DNA from 2 places in the Evansella cellulosilytica DSM 2522 genome. Region 1 is predicted to be linked to the other one. Evidence: predicted binding sites of a transcription regulator. Region 1 holds the regulator's gene; the other holds the start of a gene.
The links. The regulator CtsR, encoded in region 1, represses protease genes until heat stress. The targets are predictions, from matches to a motif close to ATGGTCAATAAAGGTCAAACA.

Region 1 (4,417 bases):
CCAAACATCATAATAATGACACCTCCGTAGTTTATTACTAATCTGTTTCTTCTAGTTTTAATCTTTCTCTAATTAATGTCGCTCTTCTTTGATCTCTTTGTTCGGGAGAAAGTATTTCTCCTGCATATTGTTGTAAGAAGCCTGGTTGCGTTAAGATCATCAACTCATTTAAAATATTTCCGCTAACATCATTAATGAATCCTAAGTCTATTCCTAATCTAACATCAGATAAACGCTGAGTTGCTTCTTTTGATTCCATCGTTCTACTATACGATAATATTCCGAAAGAACGATAAACACGGTCTTCCATCTGGATTTTTGATTGGTGTAGCAACGTTTCTCTCGCCGCTCTTTCTTGTTGAATTAATTGACTAACAACACTCCGTAAATCGTCTACAATATCTTCTTCCGATTTACCTAACGTCATTTGGTTAGATATTTGAAAAAGATTGCCTAAAGCTTCACTACCTTCCCCGTAAATGCCTCTGACAACTAAGCCTAGTTGGTTAATAGCTGGTAATATACGATTCATTTGTCTTGTTATGACCAATGCGGGTAAATGCATCATGACAGAAGCTCTAAGCCCTGTTCCTACATTTGTTGGACAGCTAGTTAAATAGCCACGCTTTTCTATAAACGCAAAATCAACTTTGTCTTCCATCCAATCGTCAATTTCATTTGCATACGTTAATCCTTTACTTAACTCAAAACCAGATAATAATACTTGTATGCGAAAGTGATCCTCTTCATTAATCATAATACTTAGTGATTCGTCTTCACTTAATAATACAGCACCTGCCTTTGATTCATCCGAAAGGTTAGGACTAATTAAATGCTTTTCAACAAGTACCCTTTTCTCATTTTGTTTCATATCTTCCATTTTCAATAACTCTAGGTCACCGAATTTGTGATGCGTTTTATTGGCAAATTTATCTTTAACTAATAATATATTTTCTTCTAATTTTTCCTTTGATGCTGTTATCGGAAAAGGGACATTACTCAAATTTCTTGCTAAACGTACTCTGCTGCTTAACACAATGTCAGAGTCAGGACCTTCATTTTTCATCCAAGGACTTATCGCTTTACTTATGAAATTTTGCAGAGACATAGTTACCCCTCCTTTTCGTCCTGTAAGCTTTTTTCTAAGGAACGGATTTGATCCCTAACTTCTGCTGCACTCTCGAATTCTTCTTCATTTATATATTTTTGCATATCTTGTTTTAGGCGTTCTATCTCTTTATGAACGTGGAGATCCTTCCCTTTTCTTCTCGGTATTTTCCCACCATGGACGGAGTTCCCACTATGAATTCTCCTTAAAATAGGATCTAATTTTTCGTTAAATGTATCATAACAAGCACTGCATCCAAATCTGCCTATATCAGCAAACTGTTGATATGTCATGCCACACTTTTCACATTTCAATTCTTTCTTAGGCGTGATTTGTGTGCCACTTGTAGTTGACAATGGTTTCTCTACATCTAACAAACCTGATAATAATTGGTGTATAGAAAAACTATTTGATCCCGGAAAATAATCACCTTTTTCCTTTGCACATGTATCACATATATGAAATTCTGTTTTTTCACCATTTATGATCTTCGTGAAGTGTAATGTCGCTTGGCGCTGTTGACATTCTTGACAGAGCATCACTTCTCCCTCCTATTCTTCATACTTTAAGGTTGAAATCATTGCTTTTAAAATCCTTGCCCTCATTTCATCACGTAGAGGTAATGTTAAGCTAATAATAGACCGATCAATAACACTCAACATTAGATTTGCTTCACGTTTTGTGATAACTTCTTCTTCATACAATCGAGATATAATGCTGATAGCTGAATGTTGAGATATTTGAGAGCCTGTAATTTCTACTAGCTTATCAATTAACTCATTTTTATCATTGAGCTTAACTTTTGATATACGGATATATCCACCGCCACCTCTTTTACTTTCCACCATATAACCTTTTTCTATAGTGAATCTAGTACTAATGACATAATTAATTTGAGATGGCACGCATTCAAACCTTTCAGCTAACTCACTTCGTTTAATCTCTATAAGTTCATTTTTACTATGTTCGATTATTTGTTTTAAATAATCTTCAATAATATCTGATATGTTCCGCATCTTACCCCTCCATTTTTAGAAAAGGCGATTTTTTTTATAGAAAAAGATTGATACGACCGACGAGGAGAGCATCTGCCTGAAAACAAACAATTATCTGTATTGATAATTAATACCCCATCCTAACCATGAAGAATCGTCAAAATTTGACTTTGACTATCTTTGACTATAATTATATTATATCGAAAAATTTAATCTCTGCAAGTAAAATGAATCTATATAATAGCCCAACCTTTATTAGTATATCCAAATATAGAAGCGATAATTCTACTTGGCATCAATGTTTATTTTACGAACGAATTCATAATTTTGAAGTGCTTCAACAAGAGCGTAGTACGTTTTTTCCTCCACTGTTGCCACATATAAACGATACTCAATTACGCTACTCTCTTTATATCCTTCTTGCCTTTCTGAACTAATTGCTTTAATCTGTATATCTAATTGTTCACATACACTGATGATACTCGTTAGTGTACTTTTGTTTTCGTCCACTGTAATATATATATTATTTTTTTGTGCTTTTGATAAAAAATTAAAGTCTATTTTACCTAATAAATAAAGGCTTAAAATAACAATTACCGTTGTAATAATTGCTGGCGTATAAAGCCCTGCACCTACTGTTAAACCAATTCCTGCTACAACCCAAATTGAAGCAGCAGTTGTCAATCCTCTTACTGTATACCCTTGAACTAATATTGTTCCAGCTCCTAAAAAACCAATACCACTAACTACATAAGCTGCTAAACGTGAAGGATCGAAATTAATGTAATTTTCGTTCTCACTCATATATGTTTGGAATCCATAAAATGCGAGTAACATAATTAAACAGGACCCCACACTTACTAGGAGATGTGTTCTAAACCCTGCAGGATGTTGGTGATACTCTCTTTCCACCCCAACTAAACCACCTAAAATGGCAGCTAAAACTAAACGAACTGTCATAATAAATGTATCATTTGCTAATATATCCAACACAATAGAGCCCCCCAATCTTATATTTTATTATTGTAGAAGGGCAATTCTTATAAGCATCGTACTTTTCTGTATGATTGAGATTAATAGTACGAATGTATCAACGTTATTATTTACCCTTATTTATTATTATATAAACTTGTCTCATTATATTTCCTAAATCATTAAAGATTCATGTAATATTATGGTTAGTTGTAGGGGGCTTCTATGATTATGTTTAGTTGTTGGAGTTTGCGGAATTTGGTTGGGGATTAGTCTTGGAGGTTGAGATGGTAATGCTCCTGGTATGAGAACTTTGTTGGATGCGGGTTTGGTTTTGGGGAGCATTGCTTGCTTATGGTGACCTTTGTTTAGTAAGTTTTCGTTTTTTGGTCAGCATTGGCTTCCTATGATGACCTTCGTTAGGTGAACTTTTGTTTTTGGGGCAGCATTGCTTGCTTATGATTACCTTCGTTGAGTGGTGGTTTAGTTTTGGGGTAGTATTGCTTGCGTATGATGACCTTCGTTGAGTGTGGGGTTGGTTTTGGGGGAGCATTGACTTCCTATGATGACCTTCGTTGAGTGCGGGGTTGGGTTTGGGGGAGCATTGCTTGCTTTATGATGACCTTTGTTGGGTGCGGTTTTGCTTTTGGGGTAGCATTGCTTGCTTATGGTGACCTTTGTTGAGTGTGAGTTTGGTTTTGGGGGAGCATTGCTTGCTTATGATGACCTTTGTTGGATGCGATTTTGCTTTTGGGGCAGCATTGACTTCCTATGATGACCTTCGTTCAGTGGGGATTTGGTTTTGGGGTAGCATTGGCGTCCTATGATGACCTTCGTTGAGTGTGGTTTTGGTTTTGGGGCAGCATTGCTTGCGTATGATACACCTTATTTTGTTTTTCTTAAGATTTCATGTTTCATTACTCTCGTATGACACACTTTATTTCATTCCCACTACTTTCTCGCGTGTCATTGGCCTCGTATGATACACTTTATTCCGTTCCTCCCACTTTTATATGCGTCATTGCCTTCGTATGATACACTTTATTCGTTTCCACATACTTTCTCACGTTTCATTGCACTTCTATGACACACTTTATCTCGGTCCAACTTCTTTCTCGTGTATCATTGCCTTCGTATGACACACTTTATTCCGTTCCTCCCACTTTCTTATGCATCATTGCCTTCGTATGATACACCTTATTCCTTTCCTCATACTTTCTCACGTGTCATTGCACTTCTATGACACACTTTATTTCATTCCCACTTCTTTCTAGCGTGTCATTGGCCTCGTATGATACACTTTATTCCGTTCCTTCCACTTTTCATTGCGCCATTGCACTTG
Region 2 (4,417 bases), 1.0 Mb from region 1:
TGTAAGATTTCTAGTCCTTTATCGCAGAGGGGACAGCCTGTTTTTGTGTAAAAGTAAAGTTTCGACATTGCAAAAATACTCCTTCCTTTAAGAAAACCGTCTTCGTTTTCTTGAGCCAGGTATGTTCATTTCATCTCTATATTTTGCTACCGTTCTTCTTGAGACGGCAATTGCATAGTTTTCATGTATCATGGTCGCTAGCTTATCATCAGAAAAAGGCTTTGTTTTATCTTCATTATCTATCATTTGCTTTAAATGCGTTTTTACACTTTCAGAAGAGTTTGTCTGACCTTTATTCGACCCTACTGAAGCCGTAAAAAAGTATTTAAATGGGTACAACCCCATCGGCGTTTCTATATATTTGTTCATCGTAGCTCTAGAAACGGTAGACTCATGTATACCTAAATGATCAGCAACAGTTTTTAATGTTAGTGGTCTTAAGTTCACTGCACCACCTTTTAGAAAATCGAGTTGCTTTTCTATAATCGTGCTCGCAACATCAAATAAAGTTTTTTGACGCTGCTCTATACATTTTTTTATCCATACATACTGCTCATATTTTTTTTGAATATATTTATTAATAGTAGTATCACTATTTTTCATGAGTTCTTGATAGTTTTTATTCAATGTGAGCTTTGGCAACAGCTCATCATGAATATACAATTTAAAGCCTTCAATTGTTGACTTTACACTAACATCTGGCACAACATATGTGCATGGCTCATTTGAAAAAATTGCGCCTGGTTTTGGATTGAGTTGTTGAATTTTATCAGTAATTTTTTGTAATTTTAATACACTAATATTTTCTTTGTTCGCAATTGTTTTTAACTGCTTATTAGCAAGCTCTTCAAAATAATTTTCTAAAATGAATTCCGCTTGCTCGTCTCTTTCTTTTTGCTGTCTCATTTGGATAAGAAGGCATTGTTGTAATGACGAAGCGCCGACTCCTGCCGGTTCTAACGTCTGGATAATATCTATCGCCTTTGTAACTTCAGTTAGGCTGACATTTAATTCTATAGCAATTTCTGATGGAGGGTGCAGTAAATATCCGTTTTCATCCACACATTGCGCCGCATATAAAGCGATATTTTTTATTGACTTATCAAGATCTAAAAATGTAATTTGGTTTTGTAAAAATTGCTTTAAATCAACGAAATCTTTACTTATATGTTCAATTGCCGATGTACTTTCATCGGCATGCGTAATAGCTGTCCAATTATTATTTTCAAAGCTTTCTATTTCGATTAGAGGGTTTTCGAGTAGTAATTCATGAATGTAATCTTGTAATTCCATCGCTGAACACTGAAGCATCGCTATTCCTTGACGAAGTTCATTTGTCATGACGAGCCTCAAGGATTGCTGCTGAAGTAATTGCACTTCATTTTTCATATAAGCCCCCCTAGAAATAGAATCATTGATTTTTTTACACTTGTAATTATACCATGTTCATTCACATATATTTGTCTAACTTTTTTCATGAAAAAGTTTGATTTTATGTATTGTTTTCTTGTTTCTACATAAAATATAGTGTTTGAAAAGAAATAAAATCGGCTATGATGAGTATGTTGGTACATATATTTATAAAGATCAAACATATCATTTGACCTTTATTGACCATTAGTTTATGATAATCACATGAAGTAGCACTCTTGTGATCTAGTCTCACATATTTTTTATATAAGGCGAAGGAGGAGTACTAAATGAATTTAGTCCCAACGGTAATTGAACAAACAAATCGCGGTGAACGCGCATATGACATTTATTCTCGGTTATTAAAGGACCGCATTATTATGCTAGGATCTGCTATTGATGATAACGTAGCTAACTCTATCGTTTCTCAATTACTATTCTTAGCTGCGGATGACCCTGAAAAAGATATTTCACTTTACATTAATAGTCCTGGTGGATCGATTACAGCCGGTATGGCTATTTTCGATACGATGCAATTTATACAGCCGAAAGTGCAAACAATATGTATCGGTATGGCAGCATCAATGGGGGCATTCCTTCTAGCTGCTGGTGAACCTGGCAAACGTTTTGCCCTACCAAATAGTGAAGTAATGATTCACCAACCATTAGGTGGTGCACAAGGTCAAGCAGCAGACATTGAAATCCATGCTAAAAGAATTGTCCAAATGCGTGAAAAGCTTAATGAAATTTTAGCTGAGCGTACTGGCCAACCAATTGAAGTCATTGCACGCGATACAGACCGCGACAATTTCATGACATCTTTTGAAGCGAAAAAATATGGCTTAATTGATGAAGTTATGGAGAAGAAGCCTGAATAAAATGATTTTAAAGTCTAGTGAGAAGTAATCTTGCTAGGCTTTTTTTATTTTAGGTGGCGGGATTGAGGCGTGAGGGTGGTGGGCTTTCTACAGATTATAGTGTCTTTTAACGGAATACTAGCTTATCTTGCTTTCCTTTCTACTGCATACAGCTTCCTGGAAAGGAATACTAAGCCACTTTGCTTTCCTTTCTAAGGCACTCTGCATCCTGGAAAGGAATACTAAGCCACTTTGCTTTCCTTTCTAAGCCATTCAGCTTCCTGGAAAGGAATACTAAGCCACTTTGCTTTCCTTTCTAAGGCATTCAGCTTCCTGGAAAGGAATACTAAGCCACTTTGCTTTCCTTTCTAAGGCACTCAGATTCCTGGAAAGGAATACTAAGCCACTTTGCTTTCCTTTCTGAGGCACGCAGATTCCTGGAAAGGAATACTAAGCCACTTTGCTTTCCTTTCTGACGCCAACAAACTCACTCAAACAAAAAGAGCCTCTCTTCTAGTTAGATTACAATTACAATCTAATTAGAAGAGAGGCCCTTTTTTGTTAATTTCATCACAAACATGTGCTAAATCAAGCTTTATACTTCTTGTTCGACAAATTCTACTAGAGCATCCATTGCAGCTTCTTCATCCGAACCAGAAATCGACAAGCTAATTTCTTTGTTTGCATTAATTGCCAGGCTCATAATACCCATAATACTTTTAGCGTTTACCTTTTTCCCATCTTTTTCAATAAAGATATCTGATTGAAAGCGATTAGCCTCTTGTACAAATAATGCAGCTGGTCTTGCTTGTAACCCTGTCTTACGTTTTACTACAACCTTTTTTTCTAACATCTTTACTTCCTCCCTATAGCCGTATATTATATTTATTAGATTATATTGTATATCATTTGTCCTTATGCTAGTGCTGCTTTTTAATTAATTGGTTCACCTGCGCGTAATTTATTCGCAAATTCCTCAATTTTTCTTAGACGGTGATTAACCCCAGATTTACTCACCTTACCACTTTCCACCATTTCACCTAGCTCTTTCAATGTGACGTCTTGGTGTTTTATACGAAGTTCAGCGATCTCTCTTAATTTTTCTGGAAGGACTTCAAGGCCTACCTCTTGTTTAATTAAGCGGATACTTTCTACTTGTCTGATTGCTGCACCGACAGTTTTATTTAGATTTGCTGTTTCACAGTTAACAAGCCTATTCACTGAATTCCGCATGTCCTTCATTATTCTAACATCTTCGAATTTCAAAAGGGCACTATGAGCACCGATAATGTTGAGGAACTCACTAATTTTCTCGCCTTCTTTTAAGTACAAGATAAAACCTTTTTTTCTTTCTAACATTTTCGCGTTTAAGTCAAAATAATTCATTAATTCACATAGCGAGCTGTTGTGTTCTTCGTAAAAAGAGAAAATTTCCAGATGATAGGATGATGTATCTGGGTGATTAACGGAGCCGCCAGCTAAAAATGCTCCTCTTAAGTAAGCACGTTTGCAGCATTCGTTCTCAATAATCTCCTCAGAAATTTCCCTCGTAAAAGACAAGGTTGCATCCATTATTTTTAACTGCTCTAATAACGATCTTGCTTCCTTCGTTATTCGGACAACATACACATTGTTTTTCTTTAGTCGCATCTTTTTTCTTACAAGTAGCTCAACATGTACTTGAAAAAGCTGCTTTATTAATGTGTAGATTCTTCTCGCAATCGCAGCATTCTCAGTTTGAATGTCCAAGGCAATTTGCATATTTCTAATGGAGATAGAACCATTCATTCGAATCAAGGCGGCAAGCTCTGCCTTCGAACAGCATTCGTCTACTTCCAGTTGTGTTAGTTCTTTTTTAGTCATGGAAGCAAAAGACATCTGCCTCACCTCCTGCATCATATAATTGACAGATGTTCGCTTAACTGACACTGCACCATTCACGTTTAAAACGTTTGATATTATAAAATAGCATCATCGACAGCTTATAAATATTAATATCTTTAAATATTAATTATAGCATAGATATGAGTCGTTGCGATAACTTTAAGGCATCATGTCGTAAATATTCATTATCAAAGTAAAGTAAATTATCAGCTACTACTTCAAGTCCCATTTCTTTTAATCGGTGCTCATCTACGATGACTTCTTTG

Region 2: a site for CtsR is predicted at 1,598-1,618, ahead of clpP (ATP-dependent Clp endopeptidase proteolytic subunit ClpP). Genes of this name have one in related genera too.

The regions. Positions count from the first base shown of each region.
Region 1 covers NC_014829.1:112,845-117,261, reverse strand. The annotation lists gene clpC (ATP-dependent protease ATP-binding subunit ClpC) at 1-11, opposite strand, end outside; gene mcsB (protein-arginine kinase McsB) at 38-1,108, opposite strand; gene mcsA (protein-arginine kinase activator protein McsA) at 1,111-1,647, opposite strand; gene BCELL_RS00535 (CtsR family transcriptional regulator) at 1,660-2,124, opposite strand; gene BCELL_RS00530 (MgtC/SapB family protein) at 2,389-3,096, opposite strand.
Region 2 covers NC_014829.1:3,771,214-3,775,630, forward strand. The annotation lists gene BCELL_RS17460 (glutaredoxin family protein) at 1-68, opposite strand, end outside; gene rpoN (RNA polymerase factor sigma-54) at 88-1,389, opposite strand; gene clpP (ATP-dependent Clp endopeptidase proteolytic subunit ClpP) at 1,701-2,288, shown strand; gene BCELL_RS17475 (HPr family phosphocarrier protein) at 2,863-3,120, opposite strand; gene whiA (DNA-binding protein WhiA) at 3,201-4,145, opposite strand; gene BCELL_RS17485 (gluconeogenesis factor YvcK family protein) at 4,279-4,417, opposite strand, start outside.